2 regions of the Desulfitobacterium hafniense DCB-2 genome follow, and region 1 is predicted to be linked to the other one. Evidence: riboswitches for the same ligand, from Rfam matches in the RefSeq annotation. Region 1 holds a riboswitch; the other holds the start of a gene.
The links. Region 1 has a riboswitch for S-adenosylmethionine ahead of DHAF_RS06940 (homoserine dehydrogenase). Riboswitches for the same ligand answer to the same signal wherever they lie in the genome.
Positions count from the first base shown of each region.

Region 1 (5,945 bases):
AGGCCCGCCACGACATCATTATGGCCGCCAAGATATTTGGTGCCACTATGAATAACAATGTCTGCTCCCAAGTTCAGTGGTTTTTGCAAATAGGGTGTAAGAAAAGTATTGTCCACTATATTTAAGAGACCGTGCTTCTGGCACAAGGAAGCGATCCCCTTTAGGTCGGCAATCTTCATTAGAGGGTTGGTAGGTGTTTCGGTGAAGATGGCTTTTGTGTGGGGGCGGATCTCTTTTGCGATGGTGTCGAGATCACTGGAATCAACAAAAGTGACTTGGAGGCCAAAGCGGCTGAAGACCTCCTCAAGGATACGGTAGGTTCCTCCATAGAGATCTTCGGTGACGAGAAGATGCTCGCCCTGAGAGAATAAGGAGAGGATGGTAGTGATGGCACCCATGCCTGAGGAAAAAGCAAACCCTTTGGTACCCTCTTCCAGGCTTGCCATAGCATCTTCTAAAGCTTGGCGGGTGGGATTGCCGGTTCGTGAGTAATCAAAGCCTGTGCTTTGGCCGAAGCCGGGGTGAGCAAAGGTAGATGAATGGTAAACAGGAAAGCTGATCGCCCCGTAAGGATCCCGGCGATTGCCGATCTGAGCCAGTTCGGTTAAAATATTCATTTTCATTCCTCCTCGTATGAACACATTGGCAAAGGTTATTCATGTTGTTGAGCCTCAAAGAAGATTCGAACTAACAAAAACGACCTCCAAAGAGGTCGTGAACTGTTTCCACGTCCTCTTATCTTCGAACCTGATGGTTCTCTGGATTTAGCACCTCACATATGTAGGTTGCCGGGCTTCATGGGGCCAGTCCCTCCGCCTCTCTTGATAAGAGCTTTGACATAAGTCCATATTTAATTCGCTTTAAGCCTGCTAAGATGTTTATAATATTATATTATTCCTATGGGCTTTGCAAGTGAATTTTTTATGTCCTAAATATACTTCATTCTGAAAAGAGGAAAATTCTATGCTTTTTGAGAATACCTTAGTTAAGCGGAGCTAAGCAGGAATCCAGCCTTGAACTGTTTACACTGGGAACAAGATTGGTGAGTAACTGATTTATTTAACTCGCGGAGGGGAGCTATGACAATAGAGGGAATCCTTGTATATTCGATATTACTTTTCATTATTATATTTCTTGCCGTAAGGCTGGCTATACAGCCATTGATCAAAAACGCCAATAACGTTGCGGTTAATGAGGAAGGCGAGTTAAGCTTGGTTAAGTTGCAAGCTATCGGTGTGCTGGATAATCATGAGTTAGAAGAAGTCATACAGTTTTACAATCAAAAGAAGGTTTCAAGTAAAAAGATGAAAGAATTAGAACGCTATACGAAAGTGCTTTCGGAATTAGTCAGGCAAGGAATCTTGACTCAAGAGGAATATTCTCGAAAAATGGAGAAACTGAGAAACTACTATTTTAGCGATAATTCTAAAGCATAATCGATTGAAGCGTGAAAGTTAATTAAGCTTGAGTAATCTGGAGGTAAATCATGCAGGCAAAGCTGAATCACTTAAAGCAAATTATCAAAGAAATGGAAGCGGTTGTGGTGGCTTTTTCGGGTGGGGTGGACAGCACCTTTCTCTTAAAAGTAGCTCATGAAACCTTGGGGGATCACTGTCTTGCTGTCATCGGTGCTTCGGAAACTATGCCTTCAGCCGATTATAACAATGCTTTGCAGCAGGCCAAAGAGTTTGGGGCAAAGTTTTTGGTCATCGAAACTGAAGAAATGGGCAAAGAGGAGTTTGTAAAGAACCCCCAGAATCGTTGTTTTCATTGTAAAAATGAGCTGTTTACAAAGCTGTTAGGCATTGCCCAAGAGAAGAAGATCAATTGGGTTCTTGACGGGAGCAATGCCGACGATCTTAAGGATTACCGCCCCGGCATGCAGGCAGCCAGAGCTTTGGGGATCAGGAGTCCGCTGCAGGAAGCGGGCTTAAGCAAAGAAGAGATTCGTCAATTGTCCAAGAAGATGGGACTTTCAACTTGGGATAAGCCCTCCAGCCCTTGTCTATCTTCTCGCTTTCCCTACGGAGAGGAGATCACGATCGAAAAGCTTCGGCGCGTAGAGCAAGCGGAAGCTTTACTTAAAGAACTGGGATTTACAAATTTAAGAGTGCGTTATCATCAGGATATGGCCCGATTGGAAATTCCTAAAAAGGATTTTTTAAAACTTATGGAATTGGACCACGATACTATTGTCAAGCCCCTCAAGGAATTAGGGTTTACCTATGTTACTCTGGATTTAGAGGGTTTTCGAAGCGGCAGTCTAAACGAAGGAATACAAATTCTGTAGCACTGCTTCAGAGTTCTATAGTGAAGGGATTACATTATTCTGTAATATATCAATCTGCTCTATTGACATTACTTTGTTTACTGTCATATAATAATTAAAAATTGAATACTTCTCATCCAGAGTGGTGGAGGGACTGGCCCGATGAAACCCGGCAACCGGCCTATATGGCAGTGGTGCTAATTCCAGCAGGATTATTCCTGGAAGATGAGCAAAATATGACACATAAGCTCTTCCTGGAATAGGGAAGGGCTTTTTATATGCTCTTGCCATAATATTGCAGGCAACGTCAAGGACCGATGAAGGGGAGGAACAAAGAGATGAAGGAAAATACAGTGAAGATTGGTCTATTAGGGTGTGGGAATGTGGGCCAAGGGGTGATAAAAGGAATACTGCTCCATTCAAACAAGATTCTTCGCAAACTGGGGGCCACATTGGTTGTAAGCAAGGCCCTTGTTCAAGATATAAGTAAAGAGCGGGCGATTGAGGGTGTTGTTCTAACCCAGAAACCCCAGGATATTCTCGATGACCCGGAGATTGAGGTAGTAGTGGAAGTTATGGGTGGTGAGCATCCCACTTATTCCTTTATCAAAGAGGCGCTGGCTAAAGGAAAGCATGTAGTGACAGCCAATAAGCTCTTACTGGCTCTTCATGGCGCGGAGTTGCAAGAAATAGCCCAGCGTAAAGGAATTTGCCTGCTTTATGAAGGGAGCGTCTTAGGAGGGATTCCGATCCTTAGAACCATTCAATATGGGCTGGCCGGAGACCAGGTGAAGAAAATTTGTGGCATTTTAAATGGGACCACTAATTATATTCTGACTCAAATGGCGGAGTCTGGAAAAGGCTATGAGGAGGCATTGCGCGAAGCGCAAGAGGCTGGTTATGCGGAAAGTGATCCGACTATGGATGTAACCGGTTTGGACGCGGCGTGTAAACTTGTTATTCTCTGCCGGGAATGCTTTGAGCTGAATATTCCTCTTGAAGAGGTGGAGATTAATGGAATCCAAGGGCTGACGCCGGAAGAGGTCGCAGAGCAAAAAGAACAGGGGCGGGTGCCTAAATTAGTTGCCGAGGCAGCCATCATTGAGCACTCTTCGTCAGAGCCGGAAAAAAGACGGGAAGGAATTAGGGCTAAAGTGAGTGTGCAGTGGTTATCAGGGGAAGCAATTCTCAGTCACGTCTCCGGTGTGGATAATGGCTTATCACTGGAAACGCAGTTGGTGGGTGATCTTTTTTGGAAGGGGCCTGGCGCTGGTGGATTGGCCACAGGGGGAGCCGTTTTGTCCGATATTGTTGAGATCGCGAAGAAAGTAGTTGTAGAGCGCAGGATAGGAAATGCTGCTCGTTAAGTAAAGCAGGCTCAATGTTGAGTTTCTTAAAATGTATAATGGAATTAAAGCGAACTGGTTCAGGCCGGTTCGCTTTTTGATGATTTCCTTTTTATCGGCACGATTCCTAAAGCAATTTGGCATATCCTTGCTAAAAGAAGGATTGAGAAACAGCAACAGAGAATCAATTCTAAGAATATGGTAAATAATGGTATGGTGTAATTCGATTAGAAACAGATTAAGGAGGGAGCGTTATCAAGAAACGAAGAATTATTCGCGGCACCCTTTTTTTCCTGGGGGTGGTATTCTGTATCTTGTTCTTGAATTTTGATATCTTTCCTTTAAGTGCTTCTTTTAGGGAGCCCGGTGTGGAGGAACCGACTTATTCGGCAATGCTGGTCACCGATCCCGAACAAACGCCGCAGCAAAGAATCCAACAGCAAAGAGCCAATTATGCTGCTTATGTTAAGAAAGTAAAGACCGCGGCAGCTAACCCAAGTGAAACTGATCGGGGAGCAGTGAAGGAAGAGACTCCGCAACCGGTAACTACCGAGCAAACAGGGCAGCTTTTTCGTGTGACTACCAATCCCTATGTCCCGGCCTTTATTCTCCAAGGAAATTATGTGGTTCATGGCAGTTCGCCCAATAAGCAATTTACAGCTTATATCTACCCGGATGAATGGGAAACCATTGGAGATATTTATATCAAAGATAATGTAAGCAATCGTTGGACTCGGCTGCAGATCAATCAGGAGAACCGGATAAAAATGTGGAATTCTTTTGCACCTGAAGGAAAATATACTCCGAAAAAGAAGATCTTATGGCTTAATGATCAAGAGTTTATTACCATTATCGGCTTGGCCTATGGGACGATTGCCAAGGGTGGAGAGCTGGTAAAGGTTACACCGGCCACTGGTGAAGCGGAAACACTTTATCCGGCATATCAAAAGCTCAACCAAGAAGTTATTGATTTTGAACAGGTGGAAGAAGAGCTGATTATCACTATAGATCACTTAGATGCCAATGGGTTCTGTCTGGAAAAGGAGGAGATGAGAGTTCCCCTGTTTGATTGAGATACATCATCTCAGCAGGATATTGTTTATAAAAGAAATCACTTCCTCTCAGGATAGTTTTAAGCAGGTCTCTAGTGGGCTTGCTTTTCACTTTCCCTATCTTTCTTTAACTTTTTGGGAAAAGAATGGTATAATAAAAAATTGAGAACTATCAGGAGGGATTATCCTTTGGAATTTGCGGAAAGTATCGCGCAAGAACTTAGCTTGCGTGCCCATCAGGTCAAAGAAGCCATTCAACTCTTGGATGCGGGGAATACCATTCCTTTTATTGCACGTTATCGTAAGGAAGCCACCGGAGAGTTGGATGAGAACGCCCTGCGCAGTATCGTAGAGCGTTTGGAATATCTAAGGAACTTAAAGCAACGGAAAAGCGAAGTCCTGCGGTTGATTGAAGAGCAAGGCAAACTCACAGATGAGTTAGCAGAGCAGATTCAGAACGCTTCAATTCTCCAAGAGGTGGAAGACCTCTATCGGCCCTACAAACAGAAAAGGCGTACACGGGCTACTATAGCTAAGGAGAAGGGACTTGAACCCTTAGCTCTATGGATATTGGAGCAATATCCCAAGGCCCAGCCTTTAGAGGAAGCTCAAAAGTATATTAACCCTGAACTGGGTGTCGAAACCTCAGAAGAAGCAATCTCTGGGGCTTCGGATATTCTTGCGGAAATGATTTCTGATGATGCCGCCATGCGCAAGAGAATCCGGGAAGCAACCTTTCGTTTTGGCGATATTGCAGCTTCGGCCAAAAAGGCTGAGGAACGCTCTCCTTATGAGATGTACTATGATTACCGGGAACCTGTGAAAAAGCTGCCCCCTCACCGTATCCTGGCTCTCAATCGCGGTGAGAAGGAAGAGGTTCTCAGCGTTAAAGTGGATGTTCCTACAGAGCGTATGCTTGCTCTGCTCGAGCAGGCTTATGTGAAGCATGGACCCGCAGCGGAGATTGTTCGTAATGCTGCAGATGATTCTTATAAACGTTTAATAGCCCCTTCTATTGAGAGGGAAATCCGGGGAGCTCTGACTGAGAAGGCGGAGGAGCAAGCCATCAAGGTTTTTGCTGAGAATTTGAAACAGCTTCTGCTCCAACCTCCGGTACGGGGGAAAGTTGTACTGGGATTGGACCCGGGCTTTCGGACAGGGTGTAAATTTGCTGTAGTGGATGATACCGGAAAACTGTTTCATGTCGGTGTTATTTACCCTCATCCCCCTCAAAACAAGCGGGAAGAAGCGAAGAAGGTACTTAGAGATACTATTGCT
Region 1 is NC_011830.1:1,488,889-1,494,833, forward strand. Features, by position in the region: gene DHAF_RS06925 (trans-sulfuration enzyme family protein) at 1-623, opposite strand, end outside; SAM riboswitch class I at 733-831, opposite strand; gene DHAF_RS06930 (hypothetical protein) at 1,080-1,436, shown strand; gene larE (ATP-dependent sacrificial sulfur transferase LarE) at 1,487-2,290, shown strand; SAM riboswitch class I at 2,400-2,501, shown strand; gene DHAF_RS06940 (homoserine dehydrogenase) at 2,608-3,636, shown strand; gene DHAF_RS06945 (DUF4652 domain-containing protein) at 3,984-4,688, shown strand; gene DHAF_RS06950 (Tex family protein) at 4,857-5,945, shown strand, end outside.

Region 2 (5,945 bases), 1.9 Mb from region 1:
TTCATTCTTCAAAACATTCCTTTATATGAAAAAGCGGCCTGGCTTACCTTAAAGCTGGCTTTTTGGGGGACACTGTTCTCCCTGCTTCTTGGCCTGATCTGCAGTGTCATTATGTATTACCGTATACCTCTTTTAAAAACGATCATGGGAGGGTATATAGAGCTCTCCCGGAACACCCCTTTGCTGATCCAGGTCTACTTTCTCTATTTTGGACTGCCCAAGCTGGGGGTGACATTAAGTGAGACGGCTTGTGCAATTCTTGGCCTTTCCTTTTTAGGAGGGAGCTATATGGCTGAGGCCTTGCGCGGCGGAATGGAAGCGGTGAGCAAATCCCAGATTGAATCCGGCCTGAGCTTAGGGCTTTCACGGTGGCAGTTGATTCGCTATGTGGTATTCCCTCAGGCGTTTTCCTTCAGCATCCCGGCCCTTGGCGCCAACTGTATCTTCCTGCTCAAAGAAACCTCCGTTCTTGGGGCCATCGCTATTCTCGATCTTATGAATGTTACCAAAGATCTGATCGGGATGTATTATCAGACCGTTGAATCCCTCTTAATGTTGGTTGTTTCTTACTTAATCATCCTGTTGCCTTTGTCTTTATTCTTGACTTGGTTGGAGAGGAAGGTGCGCTATGCTGAATTCGGCCCTTGAGATGCTTTTTACCTCACAGAATATAGTGCGTCTGCTGGAGGGGTTGCTGGTTACAGTAAGGATTGCCTTGATCGCTATCTTAATCTCTGCCTGCACAGGAATTGCCTTTGGTCTGCTCATGACCATGAAATCCAAGCTGATCAAGGTGCTCTGCCGCCTTTATCTGGAAGCCTTCCGAATTATTCCCGTCCTTGTCTGGTTATTCATCGGCTATTTCGGCATAACCTCAGTCTTTGCTATTCATCTGGAAGGTGAGCTCATCGTCATCATTGTCTTTATTCTCTGGGGGACGGCAGAAATGGGTGACATCGTCAGGGGCGCCCTGGAATCCTTGCCCCGGCATCAGAGCGACTCCGGTAAAGCGCTGGGTTTAAGCTTTGGGCAGCTTTACCGGTATGTTTTAATCCCTCAGGCTGTAAGACGGATGCTGCCTGCCACGATTAACCTGGCCACACGGATGGTCAAGACCACCTCCCTTGCGGTACTCATTGGGGTGGTGGAAATCCTCAAAGTCGGTCAGCAGATGATCGAGAACGCCCGCTTTACCGTTCCCACGGCCTCCTTCTGGATTTATGGGCTTATTTTTATTCTGTACTTCATCATGTGTTATCCATTGTCCCGTCTGGCCAAGAGACTGGAAGCCAAGTGGAGCAGTTAGGAGTGATTCAATGAGCAATAATTCAATAAGTGGTGGTTCAATGAGTAGTGAGCAAAGAGAAATTTTATTGGCAATCAAGGATTTGTATAAAGAGTATGGGGGCAAACCCGTTCTTAAGGGGATTGATCTCCAGGTCCCCAGAGGTGAGGTCATTGTGGTTTTAGGGCCCTCCGGATGCGGTAAAAGCACTCTGCTCCGCTGCCTTAACGGTCTTGAACCCATTCAAAAAGGAGATATCCTGCTGTCAGGTCAAAGCCTGATCAGAGGAAAAGTCGATTGGGAGCAGATTCGTCAGCAGATCGGTATGGTTTTTCAAAACTATGATCTTTTTCCCCATATGACGGTGATTGAGAATATTCTCCTGGGGCCTACAAAGGTACAGAACAGGGAGCGCAGCCAAGTCATGGAGCAAGCCAAGGCCCTTTTGGAAAGAGTGGGGTTATTCGATAGAATGGACGCTTGGCCAAGGGAGCTATCCGGAGGCCAGAAGCAGAGAATCGCTATCGTCAGAGCCTTATGCATGAATCCGGAGATCATGCTTTTTGATGAGGTGACAGCATCCCTTGATCCGGAAATGGTCCGGGAAGTTCTTGACGTGATGCTGGGCCTGGCCAAACAGGGAATGACCATGATCATTGTCACTCATGAGATGGGCTTTGCCCAAGCCGTCGCCGACCGGGTCGTTTTCATGGATTCAGGTACTGTTTGTGAAATTGCCGGCCCCCAGGAGTTCTTCAATAACCCACGCACCGAGCGGGCGAAGCAATTTCTTAATATATTTCAATATTAGTGCCGGTGCACCAGGTAGGTGCAGCAATACCGCAGCCTTCCGCAGCGTTCCATAGGTTTTCACAGTGCCGGGCAACCAGAGCCAAAGGAAAGCTATAAAAATATCCCAAAAAGAAGAGAAGAAAGGTTGAGAGAAAAGATGAAAAAGATGATCAGATCCCTGGCCCTCGTTCTGGCCGGAGCGTTGCTCCTGGGCGGACTTGTGGGGTGCGGCCAGACAGGCGGCGACCAAGCCAATAATGCCAACAACGCCAATAAGGCAAACGGTGCCTCCTCAGCAGGCTCCCTGGAAGAAATCAAGCAGCGGGGAACCCTGCGGATTGGGGTGTTCAGTGATAAGCCGCCCTTTGGTTATGTAGACGCCAATGGCCAGAATCAAGGCTTTGATGTGGAAATCGCCAGACGCTTCGCCAAAGACCTTTTAGGGGACGAATCCAAGGTAGAGTTCGTATTGGTGGAGGCTGCCAACAGAGTACCTTATCTGGAATCCAACAAGGTCGACATTATTATGGCTAATTTCACAGTGACAGAAGAAAGAAAGCAAAAAGTGGATTTTGCCAACCCCTATATGAAAGTTGCCCTGGGGATCGTCTCACCTAACGGAGCTTTGATCACCTCTATCGACCAGCTTCAAGGGCAGAAGGTTATTGTCAATAAAGGAACCACGGCTCAGGATTATCTGACCAAAAACCACCCGGATCTGGAACTTCTTAAATATGATCAAAACACGGAAGCCTTTGAAGCCTTAAAAGATGGCCGGGGAGCCGCCTTAGCTCATGACAATACGGAAGTCCTCGCCTGGGCCAAATCCAATCCGGGCTTCACCGTAGGTGTACCTACTTTAGGCAGCACGGATACCATTGCACCGGCAGTAAAGAAGGGCGACACCGAACTCTTAAACTGGATCAATCAGGAGCTGGCAGAGCTCGCTAAAGAAGATTTCATAAAGAAAGCTTATGAAAAAACCCTCCTGCCCGTGTACGGGGACGATGTAAAACCTGAGGAGCTAATTGTCGAAGGCGGGAAGCTTTAAGCTCGGAGTTTAGATAGCTAAATATATATCTAAAGATAATAAGAAGTAAGACGGTTCTCATCCTGCTTTTAGCCGGGGAGAGCCGTCTTCTGTTATGAAAAAGACCTGTAAAGGAGCCGCAAAAGTCTCAGAAAAATGCTGAAAAGCTACGCAACTCGTACAATCCCTCTACAATAATTTTGTTATAGAGCAGATTGACATTAGTGCCAAGATGTAATAATATAGTGCCAATGACGATTTTCATCGTCATCAACTAAATACAGCCCATTTCTTATCAAGAGTGGTGGAGGGACTGGCCCGATGAAACCCAGCAACCGGTATTCGGATGAATACAACGGTGCTAATTCCTGCGATGGAAGCATTGATAGATGAGAGAGGAATTTTTAGCGATACCCTCTTTCTTGGAAAGAGGTTTTCTTTATTTTAAAAAGCAAGTCATGAAGAACGAAGGTCGAAATTTCTAAGTGTAGCGAAGGGAGAATACTATGCCGATCAATGTACCCGATGGCCTGCCTGCAGCAGAAATACTCACCAAAGAGGATGTTTTTATTATGGAAGAGAAGCGTGCCGAACATCAGGACATTCGCCCTCTCAGTATTGTCATTCTCAATCTCATGCCTAATAAGATCATAACCGAAACACAGATTCTCAGACTCTTAGGGAATTCCCCCTTGCAAGTGGATATTACCCTTCTTTACCCGGAAACCCATCGCTCCAAGAATACCCCGGAAGAATACCTCATTAAGTATTATCAGACCTTTGACAGCATCAAAGATCAGAAATTTGACGGCATGATCATTACCGGTGCCCCTATCGAGCAGATGCCCTTTGAAGAGGTTGACTTTTGGCCGGAGCTGCAGAAGATTATGGACTGGAGTAAAGCCAATGTTTTTTCCACCCTGTTCATTTGCTGGGGAGCACAAGCCGGGCTTTATCACTTTTTTGGTGTTCCCAAATATCCCTTGCCGGCCAAAATGTTCGGCGTCTTCCCTCATACCTTAAACCGCAGAGATATCCGTTTGCTCAGAGGTTTTGATGATATCTTTTATGTTCCTCACTCCCGGCATACAGAAGTCAGAAAAGAAGATATCGTCAAGGTGCCGGAGCTGGAGATTCTTTCCGAATCTGAGGAGTCCGGAGTCTATCTCGTCGGGACCAAGGGTGGCCGGCAGATTTTTGTCACAGGTCATTCCGAATACGATCCCTACACCCTGAAAGCGGAATATGATCGGGATATATCCTACGAACTCCCCATCAACGTTCCGCAGAACTACTACCCTGGGGATGATCCCAGGCAGACGCCTGTCGTCAGGTGGAGAGGGCATTCTAATTTACTTTTTGCCAATTGGCTGAATTACTATGTCTATCAGGAAACTCCCTATAACCTTGAAGAACTGGGCAATAGATAAAATACAAATACCACCATAGAAAGAAGGATGTCGGATGCCGGATTATACACGGGATCGAGAGGCTGCTTGGCAGCTTCTCAATGAGTATGTAAAAAGTGAGACCTTACTGCGTCACTCCCTGACAGTGGAAGCGGTGATGCGCCATTTTGCTTCCCTTTATCAGGAAGACCCCGATCTTTGGGGGAATATCGGCTTATTGCATGATATTGATTTCGAGATGTACCCTGACCAACACTGCCGCAAAACCCGGGAGATCCTTACCCCCCAAGGATTGCCGGAAGAATTCATCCGGGCCATTGAAAGCCATGGCTACGGTCTGGTCCATGATGTGGAGCCCCGGGAGAACGTGGAAAAGGTCCTGTTTACCATTGACGAATTGACAGGTCTGGTCTCAGCCACGGCTTTGCTCCGTCCCAGCAAGAGCCTTCACGACCTGACCGCTAAATCTGTCAAAAAGAAATGGAAGCAAAAGAGCTTTGCGGAGAATGTCAACCGGGAAGTGATCGAAGCTGGAGCCAACCGCTTGGGCAAGGATCTGAACGAGATCATCGAAGAGACCATTAAAGGAATGCGCACCGTCGCCGTTGCCATCGGCTTGGAGGGCAATATCGAAGCAGGTGCCGAAGCGGGAAAATAATTATTTTGCTGATAACCCTTGACAAAAAGCTGTGTAATAGATTAGAATCATAACAACGTCAATCTATAATCCAACACGATGAAAGGACGTCCGGCGCCGAATATGTATAGAGAGCTGACGGTTGGTGCAAGTCAGTCATAGAAGCGAAGCGGATTCCATCCTGGAGTGGCCAATGATGAATTGTGACGGGTTCCGCCCGATATCGCGGACATAAGTTGGCCGATTACGGCAACATGGGTGGCAACGCGGGAATAACCTCTCGTCCCTGATTGGGATGAGAGGTTTTATTTATTTTCTGCGCGGCACTGCCCTAGTTCTCCTTAAGGATACTAAGGAGGATAGGGCAGGATTCACTGCCCATTAACCGTAAAGGCTGAAACTTGGGTGGCACCGCGGAATACCCGCCCCAATGACTGGGGTGGGTTTTGTCTATTCTGGACAAACCAATATCTGTAAACGTTCATAAAACATGATAAATAAGGAGGATATTTCAAGATGAAAAGAGTGTACAATTTTTCAGCAGGGCCGGCTGTATTGCCTGAGGAAGTCCTGAGAGAAGCCGCCGAGGAAATGCTGGATTACCAGGGAACAGGCATGTCCGTCATGGAAATGAGCCACCGCTCCAAGACCATTGAAGGCATGATGAACGAGGCTGCTCAGGACTTAAGAGACCTGCTGAAGGTTCCTGATAACTACAAGATCCTCTTCCTCCAGGGCGGGGCCTCCCAACAATTTGCCATGGTTCCCATGAACCTGATGAAGAACCGGGTA
Region 2 is NC_011830.1:4,875,875-4,881,819, reverse strand. Features, by position in the region: gene DHAF_RS22890 (amino acid ABC transporter permease) at 1-648, shown strand, start outside; gene DHAF_RS22885 (amino acid ABC transporter permease) at 629-1,306, shown strand; gene DHAF_RS22880 (amino acid ABC transporter ATP-binding protein) at 1,347-2,096, shown strand; gene DHAF_RS22875 (cysteine ABC transporter substrate-binding protein) at 2,235-3,128, shown strand; SAM riboswitch class I at 3,397-3,503, shown strand; gene metA (homoserine O-acetyltransferase MetA) at 3,614-4,537, shown strand; gene DHAF_RS22865 (HDIG domain-containing metalloprotein) at 4,572-5,174, shown strand; gene serC (3-phosphoserine/phosphohydroxythreonine transaminase) at 5,670-5,945, shown strand, end outside.
Region 2: it holds a riboswitch for S-adenosylmethionine, as region 1 does, so the genes downstream of both, metA (homoserine O-acetyltransferase MetA) here and DHAF_RS06940 (homoserine dehydrogenase) in region 1, are expected to answer to the same signal.